3 regions of the Arthrobacter gyeryongensis genome follow, and region 2 is predicted to be linked to each of the others. Evidence: riboswitches for the same ligand, from Rfam matches in the RefSeq annotation. Region 2 holds a riboswitch; each other region holds the start of a gene.
What was found. A riboswitch is a leader RNA that binds a small molecule or an ion and turns the genes downstream of it on or off. The one in region 2 is predicted to bind S-adenosylmethionine.
Positions count from the first base shown of each region.

Region 1: linked by a shared signal. The riboswitch ahead of metX (homoserine O-acetyltransferase MetX) and the one ahead of ABEA18_RS06465 (DUF1737 domain-containing protein) in region 2 are both predicted to bind S-adenosylmethionine.
Region 3: linked by a shared signal. The riboswitch ahead of ABEA18_RS03065 (hypothetical protein) and the one ahead of ABEA18_RS06465 (DUF1737 domain-containing protein) in region 2 are both predicted to bind S-adenosylmethionine.

Region 1 is NZ_BAABKK010000015.1:131,535-138,559, forward strand. It holds gene ABEA18_RS12285 (DeoR/GlpR family DNA-binding transcription regulator) at 1-648, shown strand, start outside; gene ABEA18_RS12290 (histidine phosphatase family protein) at 663-1,343, opposite strand; gene ABEA18_RS12295 (CPBP family intramembrane glutamic endopeptidase) at 1,444-2,208, shown strand; gene ABEA18_RS12300 (VOC family protein) at 2,329-2,967, opposite strand; gene ABEA18_RS12305 (bifunctional o-acetylhomoserine/o-acetylserine sulfhydrylase) at 3,214-4,530, shown strand; SAM riboswitch class IV at 4,682-4,797, shown strand; gene metX (homoserine O-acetyltransferase MetX) at 4,811-5,932, shown strand; gene ABEA18_RS12315 (hypothetical protein) at 5,934-6,326, opposite strand; gene ABEA18_RS12320 (SGNH/GDSL hydrolase family protein) at 6,394-7,025, opposite strand, start outside.
Region 2 is NZ_BAABKK010000009.1:115,814-122,838, reverse strand. It holds gene ABEA18_RS06480 (glutamate--cysteine ligase 2) at 1-736, shown strand, start outside; gene ABEA18_RS06475 (O-succinylhomoserine sulfhydrylase) at 746-1,954, opposite strand; gene ABEA18_RS06470 (rhodanese-like domain-containing protein) at 1,955-2,365, opposite strand; gene ABEA18_RS06465 (DUF1737 domain-containing protein) at 2,362-2,619, opposite strand; SAM riboswitch class IV at 2,630-2,742, opposite strand; gene ABEA18_RS06460 (hypothetical protein) at 2,813-3,172, opposite strand; gene ABEA18_RS06455 (Lrp/AsnC family transcriptional regulator) at 3,228-3,659, shown strand; gene ABEA18_RS06450 (ornithine cyclodeaminase) at 3,822-4,853, shown strand; gene ABEA18_RS06445 (hypothetical protein) at 4,998-5,555, shown strand; gene ABEA18_RS06440 (hypothetical protein) at 5,579-6,148, opposite strand; gene ABEA18_RS06435 (SLC13 family permease) at 6,257-7,025, opposite strand, start outside.
Region 3 is NZ_BAABKK010000004.1:125,992-133,016, forward strand. It holds gene ABEA18_RS03040 (APC family permease) at 1-35, shown strand, start outside; gene ABEA18_RS03045 (P-II family nitrogen regulator) at 101-442, opposite strand; gene ABEA18_RS03050 (ammonium transporter) at 439-1,854, opposite strand; gene ABEA18_RS03055 (helix-turn-helix domain-containing protein) at 2,125-2,700, opposite strand; gene ABEA18_RS03060 (sodium:solute symporter family protein) at 3,004-4,536, shown strand; SAM riboswitch class IV at 4,620-4,739, shown strand; gene ABEA18_RS03065 (hypothetical protein) at 4,754-5,068, shown strand; gene ABEA18_RS03070 (hypothetical protein) at 5,106-5,294, opposite strand; gene ABEA18_RS03075 (VIT1/CCC1 transporter family protein) at 5,560-6,747, shown strand; gene ABEA18_RS03080 (matrixin family metalloprotease) at 6,872-7,025, shown strand, end outside.

The sequences.
Region 1 (7,025 bases), on a different contig from region 2:
CTGAGCCGTACCCGCGGCGGCGCAACCACGGGATCAGTGGCCTACGAACTTCCGGGGCGCTACAACAGGGATGATCACGCTGAGGCCAAGCAGCAGATTGCCTTGGCAGCCTCGGAGCTCATCATGCCCGGGGCAGTGATCGGACTCAGCGGTGGCACCACCAACACGGCCCTGGCCCAGGTGCTGTCCACCCGCGAAGACCTGAACGCGCCCTCCAACCGGCCCATGCTGACGGTGGTCACCAACGCCATCAACATCGCCGCCCAGCTTGCCGTGCGTCCCAACATCAAGATCATGGTCACCGGCGGCATCCTGAACCCGCGTTCCTACGAACTTGTCGGGCCCTACACCGATGTCATCATGCAGAAGGTTGCCTTGGACATCGCCTTCATCGGCGTCAACGGAGTCGATCCGAAAATCGGCCCCACCATCACCGACGAGGGAGAAGCCATGGTGAATACGGTCATGGCACGACGCGCCACCGACTCCTATGTCCTCGCCGACTCCACGAAGATCGGCAAGCGTGCCTTCGCGGCGATGGCCGGGTACGATTTCCGCCGGCTCATCACGGATTCGGGCATCACGGCAGAGGATAAAGCTGCATTTGAAGCCGGCGGCACCGAAGTAATCGTGGCCAAGGACGCCTAGCGGCGTTGTGCCCGTCAGAAGACCATCGGGGGAGCGTTCAGCACGGTTTCGTCCGTGCTGCGCTGCACCCACTGGCTGAACGGCGTGTCGAGATCGTATTTGTCCTGGTCGTTGCGGACAAGTGTCCGTAGCTCCGCGTTGCCCGGGTTGTTGAGGGACTCGAAGTACTCCACCGACCAGTGGAACCATCGCATGCAGAAGAGCCGCATGGTGAGGCCATGGGTTACCAGCAGGGTGTTGGGTGCGTAGTCGGGTTTTTCCCAATGCCGGTACAGGGTTTCCATGAACGAGGAAATCCGGTCGTAGACATCGGAGCCTGATTCGCCCTCGCGGAACCGGTAGAAGAAATGCCCGTAGAGGTTGCGGAGCTCCTTCTGGTCCCCGATGTCTCCGGCAATCTGGAAGTTGGCCCAGTCCTGTTCACGCAGCCGGGGCTCCTCGATGACCCTTTCCGTGAGGCTGTCGAGATTCAGTGCCTCGAGGGTCTGGTATGCCCGAAGGTACGGCGAGACATAAACGCACACGGGTTCGCCGTCGAGCTTCCTGCGCAGTGCCTCACCCGCGGCCCGTGCCTGCTCGATGCCGAGCTCCGTCAACGGGATGCGGTAATCGGGCACACGGTTGTAGATGGAAGTGTCGGCGTTGGCGGCGGACTGGCCGTGCCGGATCATGAAGATTCGTGCTGGCGCGCTCATCCCACCAAGCATAGGGTCAGGAGACGCCCGGCCCATGCAAGCGGACATCCGGGGACCCGGCTCAGGGGAAACATCAGGCAAATGAAGGCAAGATAGGAGCATGCTCCTAGCCTCAACGCGCCGGTTGCGCGCCGAAGTACTGATTGTCCTTGGCCTGTCCCTCGGCCAATCGGCTGTGTACTCCGTGGTGCAGTTGCTGGACAAGATGACCCAGGGGCCTTTGGCCCATGCGACGTCCACCCTCAACCGCTCGCAGAGCACGCGCGAGTACTTCGACCTCACCTACCAGTTGCTGGATATCGCGTTCGCCCTGGTCCCGGTGGTGTTGGTGTTCTACTTTCTGTCTTTGCATCGCCAAACGGCTGAGAGCCCCTCGGGTTTCACCCGGCTGGGCTTCAACTTCGCCCGCCCGGGCCGCGACGCGTTGCAAGGACTAGGCCTCGCCGCGCTGATCGGGATCCCGTCGCTGGGGCTCTATGCGGCCGGCCGCGCCCTGGGGATCACTACAGCGATCATCCCCAGCGGCCTGGACTCCTACTGGTGGACCGTGCCGGTGCTGGTCCTCTCCGCGGTGCGGCACGCCGTCGTCGAAGAAGTGATCGTGGTGGGCTACCTCCTGGACCGGTTCGGGAAGTTCGGGTGGAGCACCCCGCTGGCGATCGTGCTCAGCGCGCTCCTTCGCGGCAGCTACCACTTGTACCAAGGCTTCGGACCTTTCATCGGCAACGCCGTCATGGGCCTCGTGTTCGGCTGGATCTACACGAAGACCAAAAGGGTCATGCCGCTCGTGGTGGCCCACGCCCTCCTGGACATTGTGGCGTTCGTCGGCTTCAGTGTCTTCGGCAAGGCCATCGGGCTGGGCTGAGGCGCTTTAAAAGGTTTCGGCCGCCATTGCGGGGTGACGTCATTGGCACCCGCATAATGGCGGCCGAAGTTTTCCGGGCCTCCTCGCCCGATGTCCCTCAGAAGGTGATGCGAGGGTCCGTCAGATCGTGACGGCTCCGTTGGCGGTTTCGAACGTTACCGACATGATGCCCGGCGTTCCGTGCGGAGCCATCCATTGGACTGCGACGTCCTCAAGCGGCTTCTCCACGGGTTCTCCGAGCCATTCGGTAACGCGCTCCGCGGAGCCGGCAATGGTGAGGCTGGACATCTTGACGTCGCTTGGGTAGACGAGGGACGGGTGAAGTGCAGGGTCGCCCTCCCAGCGGAGCAGGTACGGAACTTGGGGATCGGCGATGAGTCCCAGGATGCCGATCTGCGACCAGACGAGTTCGCGGCCGTCCGGAAACTTGCGGTTGCCGGGGACGGCGGCGCGTCCGAGCCGCTGTTCGAACGGGCTCAGGTCGTCAACAGCGACGCACCAGCCCATCCAACCGCCTCCTGCGGCGGAGCGTGCACGGACGGCTTGTCCAAAAGGTGCCTTGTCGGATGCCGGGTGGTCTAGGACCTCGACAACTTCCAGGTATTTGTGGTCAGCAAGGGGGATGATCATGTTCCGGGTACCGAAGCGCGGATGCACTCCGCCCCGGACTGCGTCCACTCCCAATGCTGCGGAAATTCGCTCGGTGGTGGCCAAGAGGCCATCTCGTTCACAAGCGTAAGAGACGTGATCCATGCGCATGGCTTCATCTTGGCACTTTGTGATGGAGCTCTCAGCTAAGTCAAGCCTAACCAAGGTGGGATGTATCGAAAAGGCAGCTCAGAGTCACTTCAGGACGCGCCGGGACCGAAAACTACCGTGTTCGTCACAAAGCTTCCGGAGCCCGCAACACCGTCCCTAGACTGGCGGCAACCGAACGCCGGCAGGCGGAATACTTCAACCCGGCAGGTTGAAGCACGGCAAGAGCCCCGACAACCAGGAGTCCGCATGTCCCAAGGATGGTCATTCGAAACGCGCCAGATCCACGCCGGCCAGGAGCCGGACGCCGCCACCGGCGCCCGGGCACTTCCCATCTACCAGACCACTTCGTTCGTCTTTCCCAGCGCGGAAAGCGCGGCCAACCGCTTTGCGCTGGCCGAGCTGGCACCCATCTACACCCGGATCGGCAACCCCACGCAGGATGCGGTGGAACAGCGCATAGCGAGCCTGGAGGGTGGACTCGCGGCACTCCTGCTGAGCTCCGGCCAGGCCGCGGAAACGTTCGCTATCCTCAACGTCGCCGAGGCTGGCGACCACCTGGTCGCCAGCCCGAGCCTCTACGGTGGCACCTACAACCTGCTGGCGCACACGCTGAAGAAATTCGGAATCTCGGTCACCTTCGTCGAGGACCCGGACAACCTCGACCACTGGCGCGACGCCGTGCAGCCGAACACCAAGCTGTTCTTCGCCGAAGTCGTCTCCAACCCCCGCCAGGACGTTTTGGACATCGAGGGCGTCTCCCGCATCGCGCACGAAGCCGGAGTCCCGCTCGTCGTGGACAACACCCTCGCCACGCCCTACCTGATCCGGCCCATCGAGTGGGGCGCGGACATTGTGGTGCATTCGGCCACCAAGTACCTTGGAGGGCACGGATCCGCCATTGCCGGCGTCATTGTGGACTCCGGCAAGTTCGATTTCGGCAAGGACCCCGAGCGGTTCCCCAACTTCAACACTCCGGACCCCAGCTACAACGGCCTGGTCTATGCCCGCGACCTCGGCAAGGACGGTGCCCTCGGCGCGAACCTCTCCTACATCCTCAAGGCCCGGGTCCAGCTCCTGCGGGACCTCGGCTCGGCAGTGTCCCCGTTCAACGCTTTCCTCATCTCCCAAGGAATCGAAACCCTCAGCCTGCGGGTGGAACGCCACGTGGACAACGCCACCAAAGTGGCGCAATGGCTCGAAGGGTGCGACGACGTCGAATCGGTCGCGTACGCGGGGCTGCCTTCCAGTCCGTGGTTCGAACGCGGGCGGAAGTACGGACCCCGCGGCACCGGCGCGGTGGTGTCCTTCACCATCCGCGGCGGGATCGACGCCGGCAAACGCTTCGTGGACGCCCTGGAACTGCATTCGCACGTGGCAAACATCGGCGACGTCCGATCCTTGGTCATCCACCCCGCGTCCACGACACACAGCCAGCTGACCCCCGAACAGCAGGCCGTGGCCGGAGTGACCCCGGGCCTGGTACGGCTGTCCGTCGGGATCGAGCACATCGACGACATCCTCGCGGACCTCGAGTCAGGATTCCGGGCGGCGAAGGGCAGCTAGTACCGCTCCGGATGGTGCAAGAGGCCGGCGGGCGGAATCTTCGTCGGCTGGCCTCCTAGGTCCCTTCTTCGTGAACAAAACACGGTCAAGTGTCACAAAGGTGTCATAATCTTCGTCAGAAGGGGTCCGGTTTTCCTAGACTCTTCCTATAGGTCATGAGTGCCAGCGACAGCCCCGGCTTGCTGGCCGGCAACCCTCCAATCGCGGCGGGGTGCCCCGGGTGAAGACCTGGCCCTTCGCTGTGTTGGCGGCGGGCAAGCGCGATGTGAGGTGTCAACGAATGACAATTGCTGCAACAGCCATACCCCTTTCCGGTACCCAGGACGGAACCGTCAAGTATGTTTCCGTGGGCGGGCTCGAACTCGAGGCCGGAGGTTTCCTGCCGGAGGTCCTCCTTGCGTACGAAACATGGGGGCGGCTCAACGCCGACGCTTCCAACGCTGTCCTGGTGGAACACGCCCTGACAGGCAGCACCCATGTGGCCCGCGGCGAGAGCGACGAAGAAGGCTGGTGGGAGCAACTCGTCGGCCCCGGCGCCACCATCGACACGGATCGCTACTTCGTGGTCTCCGTCAACATCGTGGGAGGCTGTTACGGCAGCACCGGGCCGTCGTCGAGCGCTCCTGACGGCAAGCCGTGGGGCTCCCGCTTCCCGCTCGTGACCCTGCGGGACAGCACCGTAGCCGAAGCCCGGCTGGCCGACGCTTTGGGGATCCACAGCTGGCATACCGTCGTAGGTGGGTCCATGGGCGGTGCACGCGCACTGGAATGGGCCGTCAGCTATCCGGACCGCGTCAAGCGATGCGCCGTGATTTCGATCGGGGCGTACAGCACTGCCGAACAGATCGCGTTCGCGCAGGCCCAGACGCTCGCCATCCGGCAGGACGCCGACTTCAACGGCGGCGACTACTATGGCCAGGCCGCGCCCGAGGCAGGGCTGGCCCTTGCCCGGCGGATCGCCCACATCACCTATCGTTCAGCGGATGAACTGGACTTCCGCTTCGGCCGGAACGCCCAAGGCGGCGAGGCACCCCTTCGGGCTGCGGCATTAGGGGACCGGGGCCGCTACCAGGTGGAAAGCTACCTGGACCACCAGGGACGCAAGCTGGTCCAGCGCTTCGACGCCAACAGCTACATCGCCATCACCGAGGCCCTCATGAGCCACGACATCACCCGCGGCCGCGGCTCATTGGAGGATGCGCTGTCCGTGGCTACAGCGAAGTTCTTCGTTGCCTCGGTGGACTCGGACCGGCTCTACTTCCCGGAACAATCGCACGAGCTGGCCAAGGCCTTGCCCGGAGGAGTCCCCGTTCATGTGATCGAGGCGCCGATCGGGCACGACGGTTTCCTCACCGAGATCGGCCAGCTCGGCCCCCAGCTGCGCGAAGCCTTCTTCGGCTGAATCAGCCGTTCATGATCTCCTGGCGGAGCTTCATGTAATCCTCCATGGCGATTTTCCCGTCGCTGTACTCCTGGTCCAGTTCGGCCAGTTTCCGTGCCCGGTAGCCTTGGGGCGCGCTGTTCGGCTGGGTCGCGCTGTTCGCTTGCGGAGCAGCCGACGACGGCGGAGCGGCCTGCGGTACGGGCGTCGCCACCGGGGGTTGCGGCTCAGCCGGGAAGATTACCGGGGGCAGCTCCGGGTATCCGACGGGGTAGTTCCGTGGAGGATAGGGCTGAGCGGGGTAATTCTGCGGAGGGAAGTCCCGGAGCCTGCGTTGGCGCGATCGGTTGTACATGCGGATCCCCATCGGAATCAGCCAAGAGCAGACGATGATCCAGAAGATCAAATTGTTCACGGTAGAGGCCTCCTAGGTCTTTCACCAGCTTAGCCCCGCTCCCTGTGACCCGCCCTGTGGTTCCCGCTCAACTCCGGGGCAGGAAGGTGTCGGCAGGGCCGAAGACGGGTCCCGGCGTCGGGCGTTTCGGCAGGATGCCGTCGCCGGAGGACTGGTGCCGGATCCGGCGGATGACCCAGGGGACAAAATACTCACGTGCCCATACGAGGTCGCCCGAGCGGGCTTCGCGCCAACTGCGCTGGGGGAGCGGCTTGGGGAACAGCGGCTCGAGGTTGTGCGGCACATTGAGTGAGTCGAGGACCATCGCGGCGATGGTGTGGTGGCCGAGCGGAGAGAAATGCAGGCGGTCTTCGTCCCACATCTGGGAGTTGGAGAGTTGGCGAAGGGACCACATATCAGCGATCACGGCATCGTGGCGGGCGGCGACCGTGCGGAGGTTTTCGTTGTAGATGGCCACCTTGCCGCGGATCCGGCCGAGTACTGAGGACACGGTGTCCGGGCCGTTGAAGAGAACCACGGTGGCGCCTTCGGAGCCCAGGGTCTGTACGGCGGCATCGAGTTTCTCGGCCAGGGTGTCGGGATCGCCGCCGGGGCGGATGAGGTCGTTGCCGCCTGCGGAGATGCTCACGAGGTCCGGCTTGAGGTCCATGCACGGGCCAAGTTGTCCGTCGAGGATCTGCTGGAGCAGCCGCCCGCGGA
Region 2 (7,025 bases):
CGCCAATTCTCCTTACTGGCGGGGGCTGGCTACCGGTTTTGAGAGTTACCGGACGCAGGCGTGGAACCGTTGGCCGTCCTCCGGCCCGTCAGCCATCTTCGGTTCCTTGGCCGCTTACCGACGCGTTGTCAGGAGGCTCATCGAAACGGGAGTGTTGCTGGACGAGGGGATGGTCTACTTCGACGCCAGGCTGTCCCGGCACGTTCCCACGGTGGAGGTCCGGGTTGCCGATGTCTGCCTACGGGCCGAGGATGCGGCGCTCATCGCGGTGCTCGTCAGGGCCTTGGTCGAGACTTCTGTTCGTGAATACCATGCCGGAATAGAGCCGGCGGCCGTGCCCACGGCGCTTTTGCGGATGGCGTCCTGGCAGGCAAGCAACTTCGGACTTCGCTCCGAACTGCTGGACTTCGGAACGTTCCGCCCGGAGCCCGCCGCGGACGTCGTCTGGTCGTTGGTGGAGTACTTGGAACCTGTGCTCGCCGAGCAGGGCGAATTCGACTTGGTCCAAGCCGGCGTGGCGGCCATCCTGAGCCGCGGCAACGGCGCCATCGAACAGCGTGGTGTTGCCGGCCGCTGGAGCGAGACCAACGGGGGCACGCCCGACGCCGCCGGGCTGGCCGCCGTCGTCGAGCACGCCGTTCAGATCACGATGCGCTCGGAGAGGGACGAGAGCGACACCAAGCCGCAGCCCGTCCTCACCTGGGTGCGCCAGGACTGGCGCGAAGCGCCGGGTTAACCCGCCGGGCTAGACCTGTTTGAGGGCCCTTTCCAGGTCCCCGATGAGGTCGTCCACGTCCTCCAGCCCCACCGAAAGCCGCACGACGCCGTCGCTCAGGCCAATGGCCGCGCGGCCTTCCGGACCCATGGCGCGGTGCGTGGTGGTGGCGGGGTGGGTGATGAGGGACTTGGAGTCGCCGAGGTTGTTGGAGATGTCGATCACGGCGAGCCCGTCCAGCAGCGCGAAGGCGGCCTCTTTCGCCGATCGCCCCGCAGAGGGCAGCAGTTCAAAGGTGAGCACGGTTCCGCCGGCCTTCATTTGCTTCGCCGCGAGCTCGTATTGCGGGTGCGACTTCAGCAGGGGGTACTTGACCCAGCTGATGGCCGGCTGATCCTCAAGCCATTCGGCGATCCGCAACGCAGACGCCGAGGAGTGGTTGACGCGCAGCGCCATCGTTTCCAGGCCCTTGGTCAGGACCCAGGCGTTGAACGCGGAAAGCGACGGCCCGGTGTGCCGCATGAGCTGCTTGACGGGACCGTCGATGAATTCCTTGGCGCCCAGGATTGCTCCGCCCAGGACCCGGCCTTGGCCATCGATGTGCTTGGTGCCCGAGTAGACAATCACGTCCGCGCCGAGATCGCCGCAGCGCTGCAGCAGGGGAGTGGCGAAGACGTTGTCGACGACGACGGTAGCGCCCGCCGCGTGGGCTAGTTCGCTAACTGCTGCAATGTCCACGATTTCCTGCATGGGGTTCGACGGCGACTCGAAGAACACTGCCGTTGTCGGCTCGGACAATGCGGCACGCCACTGGTCCAGGTCCGGGCCGTCCACGAAGACGGTCTCGACGCCCCAGCGGGGCAGGATCTCGTTGAGGATCACGAAGCAGGAACCGAAGAGCGAGCGGGCGGCAACCACGCGGTCGCCGGCGGCCAGCAACGCACCGAGGGCTGTGAAGACAGCGGACATGCCCGACGCCGTCGCGAAGCACGCTTCGGTGCCTTCGAGCAGGCGGAGTCGCTCCTGGAAAGTGGCCACGGAGGGGTTGCCGTAACGGGAGTAGACGAAGCGCTCGTCCTCGCCCGTGAATGCGCGCTCTGCGGCTGCGGCCGACTCATAGACGAAGCCGGAGTTCAGGAAGACGGCCTCGGACGTTTCTTGGAAGTTGGTGCGGTCAAGACCGCCGCGGACTGCCTGGGTGTCAGGGCTCCAGCCGGCGGCGTCAGGATTGAAAGTCACTTAGATGTTCCCCAGATTCGTCGGAAGTCCACGGTTTTTCCAACCGTTCACGGTTCGCTCGCCGTAGCGGTCCGGTTCGCCCTCGAAGCCCTCCAGGACGTTGTAGGCGGTGTAGCCGGCCTGTGTTGCGGCGATCGCGGCGGCGATGGAACGCTGTCCGGAGCGGCAGAGGAAGACCAGTTCGGTGCCGTCCGCCTCCGGAGCCTGCTGCGTCAGCTCTTCGATGAAACGGGTGTTGGGAATGCCGCCGGCCAAGTTCCACTGGATGAACAAGGGATCGTTTTCCGTCGCCTTTGTGTCAGGGATCCCGATGTGTGCCCACTCTCCTTCGGTGCGGACGTCCACCAGGATGGCGCCTTGTTCCAGCTTGGCCCAGGCATCGTGCGGGCTGAGGTCGCCTGCGTAGCTCATGCGTGCCCCTCGCCGTCGAACTCTTCATCGAGCTGGTCTACCGCGTTGGCAACTGCTGCATCTGCGCTCGCGATCGCGGCGGGCAGGACGATGGCCTGGGCCACAATCACGTCCGTGCCATTGAAGGTCGCGGCCGGGCTGCCGTGCAACACGTATCCCTCCGCGAGGGCGGTGGAGATCCGCTCGCAGAAATCCTTCGTGTCAGGGCCCGTGATGAGACGGTACGAGAGTTTTTCTTCGGTGGGTTCAGGCATTGGTGCTCCTCAGTCACGCTTGCAGTTCGAAAGTGTCGATACGCCGAGTAGTCACCTGAGGCACCCCGCCGGAGAGAGGGTTGCCGACCAGCAAGTCAGGGCTTCGCGCTGGTGCTCATTACTCAAGAAGAAAATAACATCCACGACGGCGGCCTGCATCACCGGCCGTCGTCATGTTCCGTAACCGGGGGTCCTAGGCGTCGGTTTCATTCGGCAGCGGTTCAAGGCTTGCCTGGATCCGGGGTGGAATGGCGTCAAACCGCGACGCCACTCCCGTAGGGAAGTGATGGAAAGTGGAACCTTGGTGCTTCCGGATTTCCAGCAACTCGTGCACGGATATCCCGGTGGCCGTGGCGAGCGCGTGCAGCGAGAGGCTGTTGTGATGAGCCAAGGCAAAAACCACACCCGACAGGGCTTCGAAACCTTCTGTCTCGTAGATTTCCTTCACCAAGTTGGACATGCCGTTTGCATCATCGATTGATCCCGCTGACGCACCAGTCGCCATGGCCGTCAGCGACCATGCAGCAGAGTCGGGGCTGATGTAGATGCTCATGTCGATACCCTACGGACTCAGGCCCGCTTGGGGAATGGGCGATACGTTTATCTTTATGGCAGCACTCACCGACCTTGACCGTCAGCTCCTCTCCGCCCTCCGGGAGGACGGCAGGGCGTCCGTGGCGAGCCTCGCGCGTAAGCTGGGCGTCGCCAGGGCCACTGTGAATAGCCGGCTCGAGCGGCTAGTTTCCTCGGGAACCATCGTTGGTTTCACCGCGAGGGTGCGCGACGAGGTCGATCCACTTGCCATTCGCGCCATTGCGCTCATTGCCGTGGAAGGAAGATCGGCTGACAAAGTCATTCGCCAACTCAGGGGACTTCCGGAGATTTGGGCACTGCACACCACAAATGGCGGTTGGGATCTTGTGGCCGAGCTGCGCACAGAAAGCCTTAGTGACTTTGACCAGGTGTTGGGCCGGATCCGCGGCATCGAAGGGATCGTCAATAGCGAGACAAGTTTGTTGCTCAGTTCCGTCCTGCGGTAGTCGACCGCTTGAAGCACGCCAGTATCCAATGAGCATTGTGTAGAGATGTGTTCGTCATTTTGCGCAGCTTTTCAATGAAAAGTACGTACTTTGGCAATTGTGGATGCATATCGCCGCTCCGTAGCCTCGTAGCAACAGTGCTTATGAGGGAAAGGAGCGCACATGACGCGCTTTGTCGATGTCCGCAATATGGTTCGTTGGACGGCCGGGCGAGGCCCGGAGACCATCATCTCGGAGATGATTCAATACTTGGAAGACGACTTCCGGCGGTGGGAATCCTTTGACAAGACTCCGAGGGTGGCAAGTCACACGCCGTTTGGGGTCATCGAGCTGATGCCCACCAGCGACCAGGAAACATACGGCTTCAAGTATGTAAATGGACACCCTTCGAATCCAGCGCGTGGCTTCCAGACCGTGACAGCTTTCGGTGTCCTGTCCGACGTCCATAACGGTTATCCGACGTTCCTTGCGGAAATGACAGTGCTGACGGCGCTGCGAACGGCGGCTACGTCGGGGATGGTCGCGAAGAAACTCGCGCGCCCCGATTCCCGCATCATGGCGATGATCGGGACCGGAACCCAATCGGAGTTTCAGGCCCTGGCCTTCCGGGCGGCCCTGGGTATTAACAGTGTCAGGATCTGGGACACGGATCCGGCTGCGATGGAGAAATTCGTCCGGAACATGGCTCCCCTCGGCTTCGACATCACCATCGCAGACTCGGCCGCCCACGCAGTGGAGGGCGCCGACGTCGTCACCACGTGCACGGCGGACAAGGCCAATGCCACCATCCTGACGGTTGCCCAGGTCTCGCCCGGTGTTCACATCAACGCGATCGGTGGCGATTGCCCAGGGAAGACCGAACTCGACGCTGCCATCCTTGGCGTCGGCGATGTCTTCGTGGAATACGATCCCCAGACGCGGATTGAAGGCGAGATCCAACAAATGTCCGCCGAATTTCCCGTCACGGAATTCTGGCAGGTCCTGTGCGGGCACGCGCCGGGCCGCACCTCCACGGACCAGATCACGATTTTCGATTCCGTGGGCTTCGCGATCGAGGACTTCTCCGCCTTGCGGTATCTGCGCGATGCCGTTGAGGGTTCGGAATTTTTCGAGGAGATCGACCTCGTCGCGAACCCCGATGACCCCAAGGACCTCTTCGGTCTGGTGCGGGCACTTTCTCCCATCGGATCCTGAGAAGGGGAAGTCTGGTGCGTCGGCCCCAGAACCGGCGCACCAGACGTTTATCCAGCTTGCCCGGCGCAACTAGTTAACTACTGAGGCCATGGCGGCACAATAGGGTCGCCAAGCTAAATTACGCGGCCCGCTACACTCGGATTCATGGTGGGTCATGGGGGAACCAGAACCGTAGCGCTATTGCTGGCAGGGCTGCTGCTCGCGGCCGGTTTGTCCGGCTGTCAATATACCGACGCCGGCGATCCTCGGCCGGCTGCCGGCACCACTCGGAGTTCCCCTCCGCGGGCACCGTTGCCCACCAAGGACCAGGCAACGGTGGCGCTCGAAGCCAGCAATCTCGTTACAGCCAGGAAGCTTCTCGGGGCCGCCTCCGGCGCGGTGATCCTGGAGGATTCCGGCACGGTGGGCGGCGCCGGTAGCGGGGTTGGTAAGAGTGCAAGGATCGAGGACGCGGGCTCGTATACTCTGACCGCAGCCTGTGTTGGCGCCTCGGATGTCCACCTTGTCATCGCCCAGGATCCACGGATCGGCCTTGCCCCGCAGGATCAGACGATCGATTGCGCTACTTCCTACTCGCGAGTTGTTCAGCTGCAGCCCGGGTCGGTCAATGTCCAGATTCTAGAAATGCGGGATTATTCAGGTGCTTCCGCCACCTCAACAGGCGGGGGCGTCGCTGCGGTGAGGATCACGGCGGGCGGCTGAATCCTCAGGTACGCGGGCGCCCGTTATTGAATGTCTTCCGGTTCCGCCGAGGGCCCAGGTGGCCGGTGCAGAGGGGGCGGGCCGGGATGCGGGGGCAGGGGCACATGTTTGTGCAGGTGCGGTGGATGCGGGCCGCCGTGCGGCGGACGCGGCGGATGCCGGGGCGGGGGTGGCGGGCCCGGTTCCGGCTCGGTCTCCCCAGCCGCGGCCTCAGGCACCGTCCGTTCATCGTCGGCACTGGTTTCCTCCGAGGTACCTTCGTCGGGGGCCTCGGTCACGAGCCCGTAATAGTTGTATAGTTCCTGCTCCTGCATCTCCGTGATCGCGCCGCGGTCGCTCTCGATGCGCGGGCCGTTCTTCACTTTGTCCTTGGCGAAAGCCACCTTGATCACTGAATTCTCAAGGCTGGCTCCGGAAAGCGGGGCGAAAGACTCGGACATGCCGAATAATCCGGTCCGTACCGTGACAAAGACAGGATCCCCGGAATCACCGCTCGTGAAGATTTGTTCCACTGAGCCGATCTTCTCCCCGGCGACGTCCACGACAATCCCTCCGTTGAGGACGATATTGTCGATGTCCTGCAAGCTGAGCATGATGCAGTTCCTTCTCGAATGGGGTTCCGGCGGTACTGGCCAAGCTGTTCTATATTCTGTCCTGATTCTTCGCGCCCGGCGACAGGGGCCGGCACGCGCCGAACGCGCTCACCGTCCGGTGACTGCCAGCACCGCTACTGCCGCAAACACGGTCAGAGGAGCAACCATCAGTCCGAAGATCGCGTAGCCCTTCCAAGTAATCAGGACGTTCATCCGCATCAGCCGGTCGTGCCACAGCAAGGTTGCCAGGGACGCCCACGGGGTGATGATCGGGCCCGCATTGACTCCAATCAGCAACGCGGCCATCCGCACGGGCGTCCCCGCCAGCGGCTCTGCGAGCAGGTATGCAGGCAAATTGTTGAGGACATTGGAGCCGACGGTACCCGTCGCGGCGAGCCGAACCAGATCCAGGAAGCCGTGGCCTTGTCCGGCCAGCTGACTCAGCAACACAGAGGCTCCCAGATGCCTGACGGCCTCCATCACTAGGAAGAGGCCGGAAGCGAACAGCAACAAGGACCAAGGAATCAGGGTCACCTTGAGAACCTGCGGGCGCCGGAACGCGAACACCACGCCCAGCACTACAGCCCCGGCCAGGGCAGGGATCCATACCGGGACTCCGGACACCAATGCGGGCAGCAGCAGCGCCAGAACCACAGCGCTGCACCCGAGCAGGACCCAGTCCGCCCCAGGCCTCGATTCAGCGCCGGCTGGCTGTTCAGGCCTGATCCGCCCGACCGGGATCCGTGAATAGCGGTTGCGCAGATCCCGCCGGAAGACGATGGCGATGAACAGCAGCGGTACGACGACGGCCGCAAGGGAGGGCGCCCACATCAGGCCAGCAAACGCACCTGGAGTAATACCGCCAAGGCTGTGCTGT
Region 3 (7,025 bases), on a different contig from region 2:
ACATCACGCGCAGGCCCTGGGTGCACGTGGGCTGAGCATGGCAGTGTGGGTGCCGCTCCTCATGGAGCGGCACCCACACAGTTTTTTCCAGCCGATCGCCCTAGCTGATCGCAGACGCGCCGCGCTCCCCTGTCCGGACTCGCACCGCCTGGGAAACCTCGATGGTCCAGATCTTGCCGTCCCCGAATTGGCCGGTACTGGCGCCGGAGATGATGGCGTCCACTATTCCGTCCACCAGCTCGTCCGTCGCCAGGACCTCCACCCGGATTTTGGGAAGGAGATCGGAGTTGTATTCCGCGCCCCGGTACACCTCGATGTAGCCCCGTTGTTGGCCATATCCGTTCGCTTGGCTCACGGTCATCCCGTTGACTCCAAAGCGTTCCAGGGCTTCCCGGACCTCGTCGATCCGCTCCGGCCTCACGATGGCCGTAACCAGTTTCACGTCGACGCCTTGCTGCGCATCCGATCTGTTTTCCCGTTAGAGCTAGCTTCCGGTTCGCCGCTGGAACCCGACGGAGTTTTGCCGTTCTGTGGTTCTCCGGGATTGAAGGATCCGCCGACCATGGCCAACTCGTAGGCGGTTTCCGCGTGCTCCGTGATGTCGATGCCCGCCAGCTCTTCGTGCTCCTTGACGCGCATGCCCACAGTCTTGTGGATGGCCAGCCCGATGAGCGTCGTCATGATCGCCGTCCACGCGGTGACCACCAGCGCCGTCAATATTTGGGGCCAGAACTGGGTCAGGCCGCCGCCGTAGAAAAGGCCGCCTTCAGTCTTTGCCGAGGGTACGGCGAAGAATCCGAGGGACAGGGTCCCCCACAGGCCGCCGACAAAGTGGACGGCAACAACGTCCAAGGAATCATCCAGGCCGATCTTGAACTTCAATCCGATGGCCAGCGCGCAGACGGCACCTGCGATGACGCCGATGACGATCGCGCCAATCGGATCCACGAATCCACAGGCCGGGGTGACTGCCACCAAGCCCGCGACGGCGCCGGATGCGGCGCCGAGGGACGTCGCGTGGCCGTCGCGGAGCCTTTCGACAAGCAGCCAACCGAGGAGCGCTGCGCTTGTGGCCAGGAGGGTGTTTGTCCAGGCGAGCGCGGCGATTCCATCAGCGGCCAGTTCCGAACCGGCGTTGAAGCCGAACCAGCCGAACCACAGCAGGCCAGCCCCGAGCATCACGAAGGGGAGGTTGTGCGGCCGGATGTTGGGATCTTTCATGAATCCGAGCCGTTTGCCGAGCACGACTGCCAGCATCAGCCCGGCCATGCCCGCATTCATGTGGACGACGGTGCCACCGGCAAAGTCGAGGGCTGAGATCTTGCTGCCGATGATCCCGGTGGAACCGAAGAGCCCGCCGCCCCAGACCCAGTGGGCGATGGGAGCGTAGACGATGGTGACCCAAAGGCCGGCAAACAGCAGCCATGGGCCAAACCTGACACGTTCAGCCACAGCGCCGCTGATCAGCGCGACCGTGATGATGGCGAACGTGGCTTGGAATCCTATGAAGACCATGTCCGGTAGCCCGGGGGCTTTCCCGCCAATGACGCTGGCCAGTCCGCTGAGTCCGAAGTTCGCGAAGGGATCTCCGATGAAGCCGCCCAGGGTATCCGGGCCGAACGCGAGTCCGTAGCCCCACAGGGCCCAGACCACCGCGACCACGCCGATGGCACCGAAGCTCATCATCATGATGTTGAGGACGGACTTCATCCTGACTAGGCCGCCGTAGAAGAACGCCAAGCCTGGCGTCATGAGAAGGACGAGGGCGGAAGCTGCAAGCATCCAGGCTGTTGCGCCGGGATCGAGGGTCTGGGGGTTCACATCCAGCCCTACGCTGAAGAATACTGGGTTCATTTCGGGAGCCTTCCTGCATATACGGCGCTCCATGGCGCCCGCACGGCGAGACCATTTTTAAAACGAACAGGTCCTGGTACCCCACGGGTTACCGACCTTGACAAGTTGCGTTGACTCGAACGTACCGTCGCCCTGTTTCAGCATTCGGCACCGTTCATTTCAGGCACGTAACACCAAAGACCCAAGGGTTAAATCCTGAAGTCAGTCATATTTCAGGCGTGTTACACGCCGCGTGTCGGCCTCGTACGGCGGTTGGGCAAGGCGCCAGTGTCAGCGGCTGGCTGCCGGCACCAGGATCCAGAGCACCTCGACGGGCTCGTCCGTCGGATTGACCCAGGTGTGAGGCTCGCGGCCCGGGAAGGACAGCGTGTCTCCCTCTTCGAGCTCGTACTCCTCGTTGGTGAGGATCAATTTGATCCGGCCCTTGACGACGTGCAGGACATCGACGTCACAATCGACGGCGTAAAGCTCGGCTTCTCCGCGGCCGCGTGGCTCGATGGAGGCCTGCAGGATCTGCAACCGCCGTTCCGATCGGGCAGTCAGCAGCCGCTCCACGATTCCCTGGCCACCGAGCGAAATCCGCGGCCCGTCGTCGCGCCGGGTCAGGTGCGTCTCCGGTGCGGCGAAAAGGTCTCCAATGGACACTGAAAGAACTTGGCAAAGGGTCACAAGGGAAGCGACCGACGGCGATGTCAGGTCACGCTCCACACGGCTCAGGAACCCCTTGGTGAGGCCAGTGGCGTCGGCAACCTGCTCGATGGTGAGCCGCTGCGATTGGCGGGCGGCACGGATTCTGGAACCGATGGCAACGGGGACATTGCTCGGTTCAACGGGGAGAGCCTTCATTCACGAACCTTTCAGGCCGTTTATGCGGCCCTGTCATTGCAGCAATAGTAGCCGGATCGCCCGCGTGGCAGGGCCTTTGGCTAGCCGGGGGGCCGCCGATGAGTCCGCTGTGCAAGACAGCGCCTTGACTGTTACTCGCATCACTACGTATCCTCATAGGCAACAAGTGTTGCTTGTGAGGCACACATCACAGGCTACTCTCCCCAATCACCAGCGCAGAGACCTTCCGCAACCCCGCACGAACCCCCGCGGACCGGCGTCGGATTCCCCCAGAGCTCTGCGCATCACTTTCAGGAGCCAACCGTGGACTCTTCGTTCATCAATATTGCGATCGTGGTGGTGTATTTGCTCGCCATGCTGGCCTTCGGCTGGTGGGGCAAGTCGCGCACCAAGAACAACAGCGACTTCCTGGTGGCAGGACGCCGCCTCGGTCCGATGCTCTACACCGGCACCATGGCCGCAGTCGTCCTTGGGGGCGCATCGACGGTTGGCGGCGTCGGTCTCGGCTACAAGTTCGGCGTCTCCGGCATGTGGCTGGTGGTCGCGATCGGTTCTGGCGTGCTCCTCCTGAGCCTGCTTTTCGCCGGTACTATCCAGCGGCTGAAGATCTACACGGTCTCCCAGATGCTGAGCCTGCGATACGGCCAGCGCGCCACGCAAACCTCCGGCATCGTTATGCTGGCCTACACCCTCATGCTGTGCGCCACGTCCACTGGCGCTTACGCCACCATCTTCGTTGTCCTTTTCGGCTGGGAGCGCTGGCTTGCCATCGCCGTCGGCGGCGCCATCGTCCTCGTGTACTCCACGATCGGCGGTATGTGGTCCATCACCCTCGCCGACCAGGTGCAGTTCATCATCAAGACAGTGGGCATCTTCTTCCTCATGCTCCCGTTCGTCCTCAACGCTGCAGGCGGCTTCGACGGCATCCGAGCCCGCGTTGACGCCAGCTTCTTCCAGTTGGACGGCATCGGAGCGCAGACCATCATCACCTACTTCGTGGTCTACACCCTGGGCCTGCTGATCGGCCAGGACATCTGGCAGCGCGTCTTCACCGCCAAGACCCCCAAGGTGGCCCGTTGGGGCGGCGCCACTGCCGGCATCTACTGCGTCCTGTACGGCGTCGCCGGAGCTGTGATCGGCCTTGCCGCCCGCGTGGCCCTGCCCAATATCGACGTAAAGGCCCTTGGCAAGGACGTTGTCTACGCCGAGGTAGCCACCCACATCCTGCCGATCGGCATCGGCGGCCTCGTCATGGCCGCGGCAGTCGCGGCCATGATGTCCACCGCTTCCGGTGCCCTCATCGCCGCAGCCACCGTTGCCCGCGCCGACGTAGTCCCGTTCGTGGCCAGCTGGTTCGGCAAGACAATCAACACCGACGACACCGAGAACCCCGAGCACGACGTCAAGGCCAACCGGTATTGGGTCCTTGGCCTGGGCATCGTGGCCGTGTTGATCTCCATGGCGGCGCAAGACGTCGTGGTGGCCCTGACCATCGCCTACGACATCCTCGTGGGTGGACTCCTCGTTGCCATCCTGGGTGGCCTGGTCTGGAAGCGCGGCACCGGTATTGCCGCGGCCTGGTCCATGGCGGTCGGATCCGTACTGACGCTGGGCCTGCTGATCGCCTACGCCACGGGAATCATCCCCAGCGAAGACGGCGTCTACGCCAACGATCCCATCTACTGGGGCCTCGGAGCCTCGCTGCTGGTGTACGTTGTGGTCTCCCTGCTGACGCCTCCCACCGAACCCGCGGTCCGCGAGGCATGGGACCGCCGCGTTGCCGGAGCGGCCGTGGAGGAACTCCCCTTGGAAGCCCACCCGGTGGCCAGCCACTAAACTTCACAGAATCAAGTACGACGGCGGCGCCGCACCTTCTCCTTGAGGGCGCGGTGCCGCTGCCGCATGTACAGTAGGAAGAGCTTCAAGAGATGTGGTGCCAAGCTCCGACTTGCCACACGCCAACCCCATGTTCACGGGTGGTTCGGATGAAGAAGCGGCCCGGCTCGGACCAGAGACAACCGAACGGGCAAGAGCAACTCCACGGGAGAAGGCCATGCCTTTCGAAAACGGCGCCGCCGCCGACCGCACCACCCAGTCCGGCACCCTATTGTTGCCCCGGCCCCGGCGGGTGGACGAGTTCGTCCGGGTGATTCCCGGCGTCGACCTGTCCCAAGGCTCCATCACGTTCGTGGTGGACGGGAACTTGGAACGCTATTGGCATCATGAGCCGCGGCTCATCACCGAAGCACTTTCGAGAGCGGTGCAACCCGCCCGCTGGTTCCCGGCGACACGGAAACTCACCCTCACAGTGGCGGCAACCGGGCACCGGGCAGGCGTGCAGAAGCACTTCATCCTGAGCGCGTTTTAGCTACCGGGGCTTAGCAAGTCGGTTCAGCGAGCCGGGGCTATTCGATATCTTCAGCATCACGGTGTTCGTCGGCATCGAGGGCAACCGGCCGCTCGTCGTCGTCGAGAACCTCGGATTGGTCCTCCCAGTCCTCGTCCACCGCCAGGTCCTCGTTGTAGTCATAGGCGGGATCGGCCTCGACCGTGGGACGGTCGGGGTGGCGGGCGTGGGTCTCGGTGCTGTCCATGGTGCAACCTCCGTTCGACGTGCCGCTGAGCCCATCGCACAGGCATAGGAGGCAGCCGTCCAGCGCTACCCCGCCAATTCGTGGACCCTGTCCATCCATCCCAGCACTGCCCCTTGCCGCGGTCAAGGCTTCCCGGGAGCCTCCTGTTTTTGAGGCTGACCTAAATTCTCCAGTGAGGATTACCGGCCGAAAAGCCGCGGAAATTGGCGATAGAGTGGAGCCGCAATGAGGCGATGAAGCCCGCCCCAGCAACCCAGGAGTCCCGGTGCACCCGCACGCAGATCCACAGAACCCGACAGATCCAGACAACTCGCATTCACACAATCCGCAGGACTCAAGCAGTCCATCGCAAGACGTAGCTGCCCCCAAGACTCCCCCGTCGTCGTCGGACATCAAGCGCTGGCGGCAGTACTTGGCGGATGAGCGAGCCGAGGCCGCCGTTTACCGCCAACTGGCGCAGCGCCGAGACGGCGAGGAACGCGAAATCCTTTTGGCCCTCGCAGAGGCTGAAGGCCGCCACGAGGCACACTGGCTCAAGCTCCTCGGCGAACATGCCGGCATGCCGAAGGCGGCCTCGGTCCGGAGCCAAATGCTCGGCTTCCTGGCCCGGAACTTTGGATCGGTGTTCGTGTTGGCCCTCGCCCAACGGGCTGAAGGCCGCTCGCCTTACGCGAAGGATCCAGCAGCGACCCGCGCCATGGCGGCTGACGAACAGATCCACGAAGAAGTAGTCCGTGGCCTGGCGACACGCGGCCGCAACAGGTTGTCAGGCACGTTCCGCGCCGCCGTATTCGGCGCCAATGATGGCCTGGTCAGCAACCTTTCCCTCGTGATGGGCATGGCGGCCACCGGCGTTCCCGCCACCGTGGTCCTGTTCAGCGGTATCGCCGGCCTGCTGGCGGGCGCACTGTCCATGGGTGCCGGCGAGTATGTCTCGGTCCGCTCGCAACTCGAGCTCCTCAAGGCCACCCGCCCCACCCAGGCCACGCTGAGGGCCGCCCCGGCCCTGGACATTGAGCACAATGAGCTGGTCCTTGTGTATCTGGCCCGGGGCATGTCCCGCGAAGCTGCCGAACACCGGGCCGCCGAACGCATGGGCCTCTACAGCTGCGATTGCGATCCCAGCCTCTCGCTGCACCCCGAAGTGGAAGAAACCGTCAACGAGCACGAGGCCGTAGGCTCCGCCTGGGGCGCCGCGATCTCAAGCTTCTGCTTCTTCGGTTCGGGCGCCATCGTGCCCATCCTGCCGTTCATCTTCGGCATGACGGGCTTCGCGGCGCTTGCTGTGGCCGGTACGCTGGTGGGCATCGCGCTTCTGTCGACCGGCGCCGTCGTCGGCTTGTTGTCCGGAACCTCGCCGCTGACCCGCGGCCTCCGGCAGCTGGCCATCGGGCTCGGTGCGGCCGCGGCAACGTATGGGCTGGGACTCGTCTTCGGCGCAGTCATCGGTTAGTAGCGCCGGCCCGATGGGGCGCCGGCGCACGGACTTGGGGGAAGACTTGCATTCAAATTACGGGTACGACGGCGGCCCGCCGCCCAAGCGCCCCAGTACCGCTCTGGCGCTATTCCGAAACTTGATGGTGGTGGCGGTCGTCGCCGCCGTGGCCGTGCTCGTCAGTGGATTCCTCCGGGGCGACCCCGGCATCACCGGCTTGCTTCCGAACCTTGGCCCCTCCGCCCATGCCACGGCAAGCACCCCCGGGCAGGACGGGGCTCCCGGGCAGGCGCCCC